Regions from separate parts of the Cupriavidus sp. a3 genome, predicted to be linked through region 2. Evidence: predicted binding sites of a transcription regulator. Region 2 holds the regulator's gene; each other region holds the start of a gene.
The links. Region 2 encodes sigma-54, which starts transcription at its own class of promoters, with help from an activator protein. Its sites were predicted from a motif close to TGGCANGNAANCTGCTTT; they were not measured.
Positions count from the first base shown of each region.

Region 1 (3,272 bases), on a different contig from region 2:
GCCGGCACATAGAACAGGCCGGTCTGCGGGCTGTAGGCCATCGGCTGCTGGTTCTTGCCGCCGAGGAAGCCGGGCGCGGCGAACACGGACTTGCCCTTCTTCGCGTCGGCGACGGCGGCCGGGTCGCCGGGACGGCCTTCGCTGATAAAGTCGGGCCGGCCGGTCTTCAGGTCGATGCCGCTGGCCCAGGTGATCTTCCTGACGAAGGGAAAGGCGTTGACCAGCTTGCCGCTGCGCGCGTCGTTGACATAGAAGAAGCCATTGCGGTCGGCCTTGCCGCCCATGCGCTTGCCATCGAGGTCGAAGGTCACGAACTCATTGACGCCGTCGAAGTCCCAGCCGTCGTTCGGCGTGTTCTGGTAGTGCCAGACGATCTTGCCGGTGGCCGGATCGATCGCCACCGTCGACGCGGAGTAGAGATTGTCGCCCTTGCGGATATGGCTGTTCCACGGCCCCGGGTTGCCCGTGCCGAAGTACACCAGCCCGGTGGCCGGATCATAGGTGCCGCCCAGCCAGGTGGCAGCGCCGCCGGTCTTCCAGGTCTCGCCAGGCCAGCTGGCGTTCTCGGCACCGGTCACGCCGATCTCGGTCTTGTTGCCGTCCTTGTCGTACTTGTAGCCCATGTGGCCTTCCACGACCGGGCGCGACCACACCAGTTGGCCGGTTTTGGCATCGCGCGCATCGACGCGGCCGACCACGCCGAATTCGCCGCCCGAGATGCCGGTCAGCACCATGCCCTTGACGATCAGCGGCGCGGCCGTGTACGAGTAGCCGGCCGCGTAGTCCTCCAGCTTTTCCTTCCACACCACCTTGCCGGTCTTCTGGTCCAGCGCCACCAGCTGCGCATCCAGCGTACCGAAGATGACCAGGTTGTCATAGAGTGCCGCGCCGCGGTTCACCACGTCGCAGCACGGCATGATGCCTTCGGGCAGGCGGTGCTCGTACTTCCACAGCTTGGCGCCGGTCTTCAGGTCGAGCGCGTAGATGCGCGAATACGATGCCGTCACGAACATCTTGCCGTCGTGGATCAGCGGCTGCGCTTCCTGGCCGCGCTGCTTCTCGCCGCCAAACGAGAACGACCACGCCGGCACGAGGTTGCCGACGTTCTTCGTATTGATGCGCGCCAGCGTGGAGTAGCGCTGCCCTTGCGGGCCCATGCCCCACGACAGCACGTCGCCGGGGGTCTTTGCGTCGTTCTCGATCATGGCGTCGGTCACTGCCGCCTGCGCGGCCACGCTGGCCGTAGCGGCCGCGACTGCCGTGGCAACCATCACTGCTCGTAACGTCCTCATTGCCTTCTCCTCTCTTTGTTTTGGTTTCCCACCGGTGCGCCAATGCACCACACACCAGACACGAACACGGCAATTCCCATGCCAATCGGATTGCCGCGCGAGCACGCCGGATGCGGCCGCATTGCGTGCCGGCGGCCGTGTCACCACGCAACACTGCGTTGCACCTGCTCCAGATCTGAACAGCCATCCATGCCGGGCGCGGCACGGTTCAAGCCTGCCCCCGGCGGGCCATGCCACGCTGCGGGTCGTAGCCGTGCAGCGCCAGTGCAAAGAACACTGCCGCGCAGCCTGCCACCACCGCCAGGCTTACCGGAGCCACCTGCCCGTACAGCGCGAAGCGGATGGCCTCGACCGCATGCGTGAAGGGGTTGAAGCGCGCGAGCTGATAGACGATCTCCGCCCCCGATTCCTGCAGCTTCCACAGCGGATACAGCGCCGAGCTGACAAAGAACATCGGAAAGATCACGAAATTCATGGTGCCGGCAAAGTTCTCGAGCTGGCGCACATGGACCGACAGCAGCAGTCCCAGCGCGCCCAGCATCAGCGCAGCCAGCGCCATGGCGCCGCTTGCAAGCAGCAGGTGCAGCGGCTCGAAGCGGATGCCGAACATCATCGCCACCAGCAGGAACCCGGCCATCTGCAGCAGCGACAGCACCGTGCCCGCCACCAGCTTGCAGCCGAGCAGCCAGCCGCGCGGCAACGGTGCGGTCAGCAGCAGGCGCATCACGCCCATCTCGCGGTCGTACACCATCGCCAGCGACGACTGCATGCCGTTGAACAGCGCGATCATGCCGAGCAGCCCGGGCGCCACGTAGACCTTGTATTCGATGTAGGTCTCATACGGCGGCGCGATCGCGACGCCGAGCGCATTCTGGAAGCCGGCCGCGAACACCAGCAGCCACAGCAGCGGCCGCACCAGCGACGACAGCAGGCGCCCGGGCTGGCGCAGGTACTTGCGCAGCTCGCGCCCGCAGACGGCGCGCAGCGCGCGCCAGCGATGGATCAGCACGGTGGCCATGGGTTGCGCCTTACGAGGACGGGGCGCGGCACGGGGTGTCGGCCTCGTCCGCGCCCAGGGTGTCGAGGTTGTTCTTCGGGTGCAGCACGCCTTCCACCGGTGCCACGGCAACGACGCCGTCGGGGTGCGCCAGCATGACCGGCTGGCGCAACTGGCGGTCCCAGTGCCGGAACGACAGCGGCGGGCCCTTGAAGCCGTCCACCACCACCTTGCCGGTGACCAGCGCCTGTGCCTGCGCGGCAAAGCCGGCCTTCGGCTGCCTTGCCACGCTTTCCGCGATCGCCTTGATGGCCACCCATGCGGCCCAGTCGTAGCCCGTCATCGGGCGCCCCGCCGCGCGCGTGAAGCGCCGGTTGAGCTGCGGCCCGCCATTGCGCTCCCAGGCCCAGTGCCAGGCCTGGGCGCCGAGGCCGCTGGCACCCGCCACGGGGCGCGGCAGCTGCGTGGCATAGGGCACGCCGCGGGCAAACTCGCCGTCGGCATCGGCGACCACCACCACGTCGTAGTCGGTGCCGCTGGTCAGCAGGTTCAGGTTGGCCTGGTCGCGTTCGCGCGGATCGTTGGACAGCCTGAACGTCCGTTGCGCCGACCACGCGATGCCGAAGCGGCGCGCGGACTGGACCAGCGCGTCGCGCTGCGCCGCGTCGCCCGCCGACGGGCCGCTCAGCAGCAGCGCGCGGCGCCACTTGCGCTGCGCCAGGTACTGCATCAGAGCGTCGGCGCGCATGCGCAGGCTGGGCAGCGTGTGCAGCAGCACGGGCGAACAGGCGGCGCCGCGCAGGTCGTCGTCATGGGCCGAGACGTTGAACAGCAGGGCTTCGCCCGGCCTGACGGCGGCCGCCGCCTGCCGCACCGACGCGGCCGGCAGGTCGAGCAGGATAAAGCGCGTGCCCTGCCGCGCCAGTGCCGCGACCATAGTCCCGACTTCGGCTTCGCTGCGCGCTTCCTGCGCATCGAGCCTG
Region 1 covers NZ_CP170644.1:1,482,573-1,485,844, forward strand. The annotation lists gene ACAD63_RS28505 (PQQ-dependent methanol/ethanol family dehydrogenase) at 1-1,292, opposite strand, end outside; gene ACAD63_RS28510 (ABC transporter permease) at 1,501-2,310, opposite strand; gene ACAD63_RS28515 (ABC transporter substrate-binding protein) at 2,321-3,272, opposite strand, start outside.
Region 1: the regulator sigma-54 is predicted to act here: its motif matches at 1,359-1,376, upstream of ACAD63_RS28505 (PQQ-dependent methanol/ethanol family dehydrogenase).

Region 2 (3,272 bases):
AAGTGGTTGGCCTGCTCGGCCCCAACGGCGCGGGCAAGACCACCTCGTTCTACATGATCGTGGGGCTGGTGAACCTGGACGAGGGCGATATCGTGCTCGACGGCGACCACATCAGCGGCCTGCCGATCCACGAACGCGCGCGCATGGGCCTGTCTTACCTGCCGCAGGAAGCATCGGTCTTCCGCAAGCTCAACGTCGAGGAAAACATCCGCGCCGTGCTCGAGCTGCAGGTGGAAAACGGCAAGCCGCTGGCCAGGGCCGAGATCGACCGCAGGCTCGACGCGCTGCTCGACGACCTGCAGATCGCGCACCTGCGCAACAACCCGGCGCTGTCGCTGTCGGGCGGCGAACGCCGCCGCGTGGAAATCGCGCGCGCGCTGGCATCGTCGCCGCGCTTCATCCTGCTGGATGAACCGTTCGCCGGCGTGGACCCGATCGCAGTGGGCGAGATCCAGCGCATCGTCAGCTTCCTGAAGGCGCGCAACATCGGCGTGCTGATCACCGACCACAACGTGCGCGAGACGCTTGGCATCTGCGACCACGCGTACATCATCAGCGAAGGCACCGTGCTTGCCGCCGGGCGGCCCGAAGAGATCATCGCCAACGAATCGGTGCGGCGCGTCTACCTGGGCGAAAACTTCCGCATGTGATGTACTGGCCTGCCCGCGGCGGCAGGCCATTGATTCTGCCTGGTTTCACCCCCATCATCTGCATGTGGGACAGCCCACTGCCGGCGTCGATCAAGCCGCGACATCGATAGCAATTTCCGTTCCAACAACGGAAAGATGCGCATAAAATAGGTCGCATGAAACCGTCGCTACAGCTCCGCCTCTCCCAGCACCTGGCACTGACGCCGCAACTGCAGCAGTCGATCAGGCTGTTGCAGCTTTCGACGCTGGAATTGCAGCAGGAAGTCGAACAGGCGCTCACGGAAAACCCCCTGCTCGAACGCGAGAACGACTGGATCGAAAGCCCGCTGCGCGTGGCCGCCGATGGCTCGGTCAACCTGCAGAGCGCGCCCGCGCCGGCACCGGCCGAACCGCAAGGCAACGGCGAGGCGCGCGCCGAGGGCGCGGGCGATGACGACAGCTACGGCGACAGCAACAGCGGCGACGACTATGGCGGCGACTGGAGCCTCGACGATTTCGCGCGCCGCCCGCAAGGCGACGAAGACGAGAAGACGCCGATGCAGCTGCGTGAGGCCGAGCCCACGCTGCGCGAATACCTGATGGAACAGCTCACGCCGCTGAAGATCTCGGTGCGCGACAAGGGCCTGGCCATCTTCCTGATCGAATCGCTCGACGACGACGGCTACCTGAGCGCGACGCTCGAAGAGATCTGCGCCGAACTGCCCGAAGAACTCGAATTCGAGATCGAGGAAGTACAAGCGATGCTGACGCTGCTGCAGAGCTTCGACCCGCCGGGCGTCGGCGCGCGCAACGCGGCCGAGTGCCTGGGCCTGCAATTGCGCCGGCTGCAGCATCCGCAGCGCGAGCTGGCGCTGAACATCGTGCATAACCACCTCGAGCTGCTGGCCGTGCGCGACTACACGCGCCTGAAAAAAGCGCTGCAGGTAGACGAGCCTGCACTCAAGGCCGCGCATGAACTGATCCGCTCGCTGGCACCCTACCCGGGCCACGCATACAGCCGCCCCGAAGCCGACTTCGTCGTGCCCGATGTGTTCGTGCGCAAGAGCGGCAGCGGCTGGATCGCGCAGCTCAATCCGGATGTGATGCCGCGGCTGCGCATCAATGACATGTACGCGCAGATCCTGCGCGGCGCCAAGGGCGAGTCGGGTACCGCAGGCCTGCAGCAGAAACTGCAGGAAGCGCGCTGGCTGATCAAGAATATCCAGCAAAGGTTCGACACGATCCTGCGTGTCTCGCAGGCCATTGTCGAGCGTCAAAAGAACTTTTTCACGCACGGCGAAATCGCCATGCGCCCCTTGGTTTTGCGGGAGATTGCCGATACACTGGGATTACACGAGTCAACCATCTCCCGGGTGACGACCAATAAATACATGGCAACGCCGATGGGTACTTTCGAACTGAAGTACTTCTTCGGCAGCCACGTGTCCACCGAGACCGGTGGCGCGGCTTCATCAACGGCCATCCGCGCCTTGATCAAGCAACTGATAGGAGCCGAAGACCCGAGGAATCCCCTTTCCGACAGTCGCATCGCCGAACTGCTGGGTGAGCAAGGCTTCGTTGTCGCACGACGCACCGTAGCCAAATATCGCGAAGCCCTGAAGATCCCCGCAGTGAATCTCCGCAAGTCTTTGTAGCCGAGCCCACCGCCTGCCTGGTGAGGCTCTTTCAGAAGGAGAAGCGCTATGAACTTCAAGATCAGTGGACACCACCTTGACATCACGCCGCCGTTGCGTGAGTACGTGGAAACGAAGCTGGAGCGAATCGTCAGGCATTTCGATCAGGTCATTGGCGTTAGCGTGCTGCTCTCTGTCGACAATCACAAGGAAAAGGACAGGCGGCAATATGCGGAAATCAATCTACATCTCAGGGGCAAGGACATCTTCGTTGAAGCGCATCATGAAGACCTGTATGCAGCGATCGACGCACTAGTCGACAAGCTGGACCGTCAGGTACTGCGCTACAAGGACCGCGTGCAAGGCCACGACCGCGAAGCGGTCAAGTACCAGATGGCCGCAGCGCAGATGCAGCAATGAGCGTGCCCGGTGGCCCCGCAGAGGGCCGCTGAATCAAAACTGAACAGGCAAGCCGCGCGTAGCGCGGCTTTTTTGCGCCTGCGGCGCTGTGGCGCCTGCGCAAAGGGCCTGTCACCCGTTTGAGACGGAGTGTTCGCAACGGCCGCGGCAGGGTGTATGCTGCGCCATACATGCAGGGCCGCATCCTGCCCGCGCCCGGTTAAGGTGCGGACGCCAACCGGGCGGCGCTGCGCTGCACAATCACAGGGAGGCTGCTGCTCTATAATGGCCGGACGCCTCGGCGTTGCCGGCGACCGGCAGCCCCTGAGCCACACACTGCCCGGCGGAACGGCGGAACCGCCCGCTAACTGAACTCCTGCGCATCGCCCATGAATCGTTTGGCCAAATTGCTGCCACCCGGCAACATCACCCTCGACGTCAGCGTCACCAGCAAGAAGCGTGTGTTCGAGCAGGCCGGGCTCCTCTTCGAGAACAACCATGGCGTGGCGCGCGCCACCGTGACGGACAACCTGTTTGCGCGCGAGTCACTGGGCTCCACCGGACTTGGCGCCGGCGTGGCGATCCCTCACGGCCGCATCAAGGGGCTCAA
Region 2 covers NZ_CP170643.1:4,258,893-4,262,164, forward strand. The annotation lists gene lptB (LPS export ABC transporter ATP-binding protein) at 1-650, shown strand, start outside; gene ACAD63_RS20270 (RNA polymerase factor sigma-54) at 806-2,284, shown strand; gene hpf (ribosome hibernation-promoting factor, HPF/YfiA family) at 2,333-2,683, shown strand; gene ptsN (PTS IIA-like nitrogen regulatory protein PtsN) at 3,052-3,272, shown strand, end outside.

Region 3 (3,272 bases), on a different contig from region 2:
GCGCATCACGCTCCAGCCCCACGGCCTGGCCCAGCCGCAGCCAGGCCTCGATGCCGCCGGGCACGATGTCGGTGCCGTCATGGTCGAGGATGCGCACGATCCATTGCCGGCGCGTGTCGCGGTCGGGGCAGTTGGACAGGATCGCAGCATCCTTCAGCGGGATATTCGCCTGGTAGTAGAAGCGGTTTGCCACCCACGCGCGGATCTGCGCGGGCGAACACTCCCCCGCGGCCATGCGCCGGTTGAACGGATGGTGGATGTGGTAGCCGCTTTCCTTGGCACGCAGGCGGGCCTCGAACTCCGCGGGGCTCCATGCAATGGAATGTGTCATAGCGCGATCTCCATGCCGTCGCAGGCCAGCTCGATGCCGTGCCGCGCCAGCTCGGCGCGTTCGGGCGAGTCTTCCACCAGCACGGGGTTGGTGTTGTTGATGTGGATAAGGATCTTGCGGGCGGCGGGCAGCCGGTCGAGGATTTCGATCATGCCGCCGGGGCCGGACAGCGGCAGGTGGCCCATGTCGGCGGCGGCCTTGGCGGAGAAGCCGAGCGCCTGCATCTCGTCCTCGCGCCAGAAGGTGCCGTCGACCAGCACGACGTCGGCGTCGCGCAGTTCCGCAAAGACGCGGTCGTCGACGCTGCCGAGGCCGGGCGCATAGAATGCGCGGCGGCCGCTGCGGCAGTCTTCGATGCGCAGGCCGATGTTGTCGCCGGCGCGCGGGGCGTTGCGGCTGGGGGAATAGGGCGGGGCCTTGCTTTGCAGCGGCACGGCAGTGAGCCGCATGCCCGCCAGCGGCGGCACGGTGAACGGCGTGCCGTCGCAAGGCAGCGCGTGCGTCTGCACGCCGCAGTAGTGCGACAGCATGCGGGTCAGCGGAAAGGCCGCGCCAAGGTCGTCGAGGACCGCCGCGGTCGCATAGAGCGGCAAGGCGTGGCAGTGCTCGCGCAGCATCAGCAGGCCGGTGACGTGGTCGATCTGCGCGTCCATCAGCAGCACCGCCGCGATGGCGCTGTCGCGCGGCGCGCGCGCCGGCTGCAGCGCCGGCGTCTGGCGTAGCTGCTGCAGGATGTCGGGCGAGGCGTTGACCAGGATCGCGTCCGGCCCGTCGCCGGACAGCGCGATCGACGACTGCGTGCGCGGCGTGGCGCGCACGGTGCCGCGGCGCACGCCGTCGCAGTTGTGGCAGTTGCAGTTCCACTGCGGGAAGCCGCCGCCGGCGGCCGACCCCAGTACCCGGATGATTGTCATGGCGCGAGCGCTTGGTCGTGGGCATGGCGTCACGGAGCAGGCGCGCGGCCCGGCAACGCGGGCGTTGCGCCTGTCCGGGGCGCGATCAGCGGTTGGCGATATACATCGTGATCTCGAAGCCCAGCCGCAGCTCGGTGTAGGCGGGGGTGGTCCAGGTCATGTCTCTCTCCTTGGATGGCGTGGTTAGTGAATATCGTTGTGGCGCGGCAGGCTGGCTGCCGCATCCTTCTCGAGGCAACATCCATGCCCGGGATTTCCTCGCATCATGCCGCCGGGTGAAGGCCTGGCCGATGCCCGTGCGCGCCTGCTCCCTGTGTCACGACTGTTTCAAAATGGGACACCTGTCCAGGAACGGGACACCACTGCATCGTGGCGGGCGCGCTCAACCGGGCTGGTGCGGCAGCCCGCGCGCCTCTTCCATCTTGCGGTAGACGGTATTGCGCGAAATGCCCAGCGCCTTGGCCGCCGCCGAGATATTGCCGTGGTGGGCCCTGACGGTGGCGACGATGGCCTGGACCTCGACCTCGGCCAGCCGCGTCGGCTGCGCGGCCGGCGGCGCGCTCGCCAGGGCATGGGCAGCCGGCGTGGCCGCGCGCGCCTGCCGTTCGCGCAGGTCGTCCAGGAAATCGTCGGGCAGGTGGTCTTCAGTGATCTCGGCTTCGCCTTCCGCCATCAGCCGGGCGATGCGCAGCAGGTTGCCGAGCTGGCGGATATTGCCCGGCCAGTGGTAGGCGCGGAACATCTCCATCACCGAGTCCCTGATGCGGGGCGGCACGCCGGCGGTTCGCTCCTGGCGCAGCAGCTTGCCCGCCACCACGTCCAGGTCGCTGCGCTCGCGCAGCGCGGGCAGCCGCACCACCATGCCGTTGAGGCGGTAGTACAGGTCCTCGCGGAACTGCCCGCCGGCGACCATCTCGCGCAGGTTGCGGTTGGTGGCGCACACCAGCGAAACATCGATATGGATCACCTTGCTGCTGCCTAGCGGCTGCACCGCGCGCTCCTGCAGCGCCCGCAGCAGCCGTCCCTGCAGGTGCAGCGGCATGTCGCCGATCTCGTCCAGGAACAGCGTGCCGCCGTTGGCCAGCAGCATCTTGCCGATGCCGCCCTTTTTGCGGGCGCCGGTGAAGGCGCCTTCCTCGTAGCCGAACAGCTCCGACTCGATCAGGTTCTCGGGGATCGACGCGCAGTTCACCGCGATGAACGGTCCGGCGCGGCGCGGGCTGTCGGCGTGGATGGCGCGCGCCATCAGTTCCTTGCCGGTGCCGGTCTCGCCCAGCACCATCACCGGGATGTCCTTGCCGATCACCTTGCGGAGCTTGCCGATCACGGCCCGGATCTGCGTGTCGCCGGTGTCCAGGTCATCCAGCCCTTCCGGCCCCGCGGGCCCGGACGGGTCGGCGCGCAGGCGCTGTGGCGCCATGACGGCGTCGTGCGCATCGGGGCGCGCCTCGTCCACGCCGGGCACCGCGGCCCGGCCGGTCTTCCATTCCACGCGCGCGCTGACCTTGACGCCGCTGGGCAACTGCAGCTGCACCATGCCCGCCTGTGCGGCGCGCACCACATCGAACAGCTGCGACATCGACAGGCCGAACAGCGACGAGAAGGTATGCGCCTGCAGCGCGCCGTTGGACAGGCCCAGCTGGAACTGCCCGCTGCGGTTGGCCGACAGGAAGCGCCCGCCCGGCGTGAACGACACGATGCCCTCCACCAGCGTGCCCAGGAACTCCGCGCGCGAATGGAAGCGGATGCACACCATGTCGCGGAAAGCATTGCCGAACAACTGGTTCTCGATCATCTGCGCCGACATCCGCACCAGCGCCATGGTGTGCTTGTGGAAACCGCGCTGGTCGCCGGTCACATCGAGCGCGCCGACGGTCTTGCCGTAGGGATCGAGGATGGTCATGCAGGAGCAGGTCAGGAACTGGTTGGCCTCCAGGAAGTGGTCGGCGCCATGGACCAGCGTGGCCCGGTTCTCGGCCAGCGCGGTGCCGATCGCGTTGGTGCCGCGGGACGCTTCCGACCAGTCC
Region 3 covers NZ_CP170644.1:1,476,578-1,479,849, reverse strand. The annotation lists gene pqqC (pyrroloquinoline-quinone synthase PqqC) at 1-331, opposite strand, end outside; gene pqqB (pyrroloquinoline quinone biosynthesis protein PqqB) at 328-1,245, opposite strand; gene pqqA (pyrroloquinoline quinone precursor peptide PqqA) at 1,331-1,405, opposite strand; gene ACAD63_RS28470 (sigma-54-dependent Fis family transcriptional regulator) at 1,628-3,272, opposite strand, start outside.
Region 3: the regulator sigma-54 is predicted to act here: its motif matches at 1,477-1,494, upstream of pqqA (pyrroloquinoline quinone precursor peptide PqqA).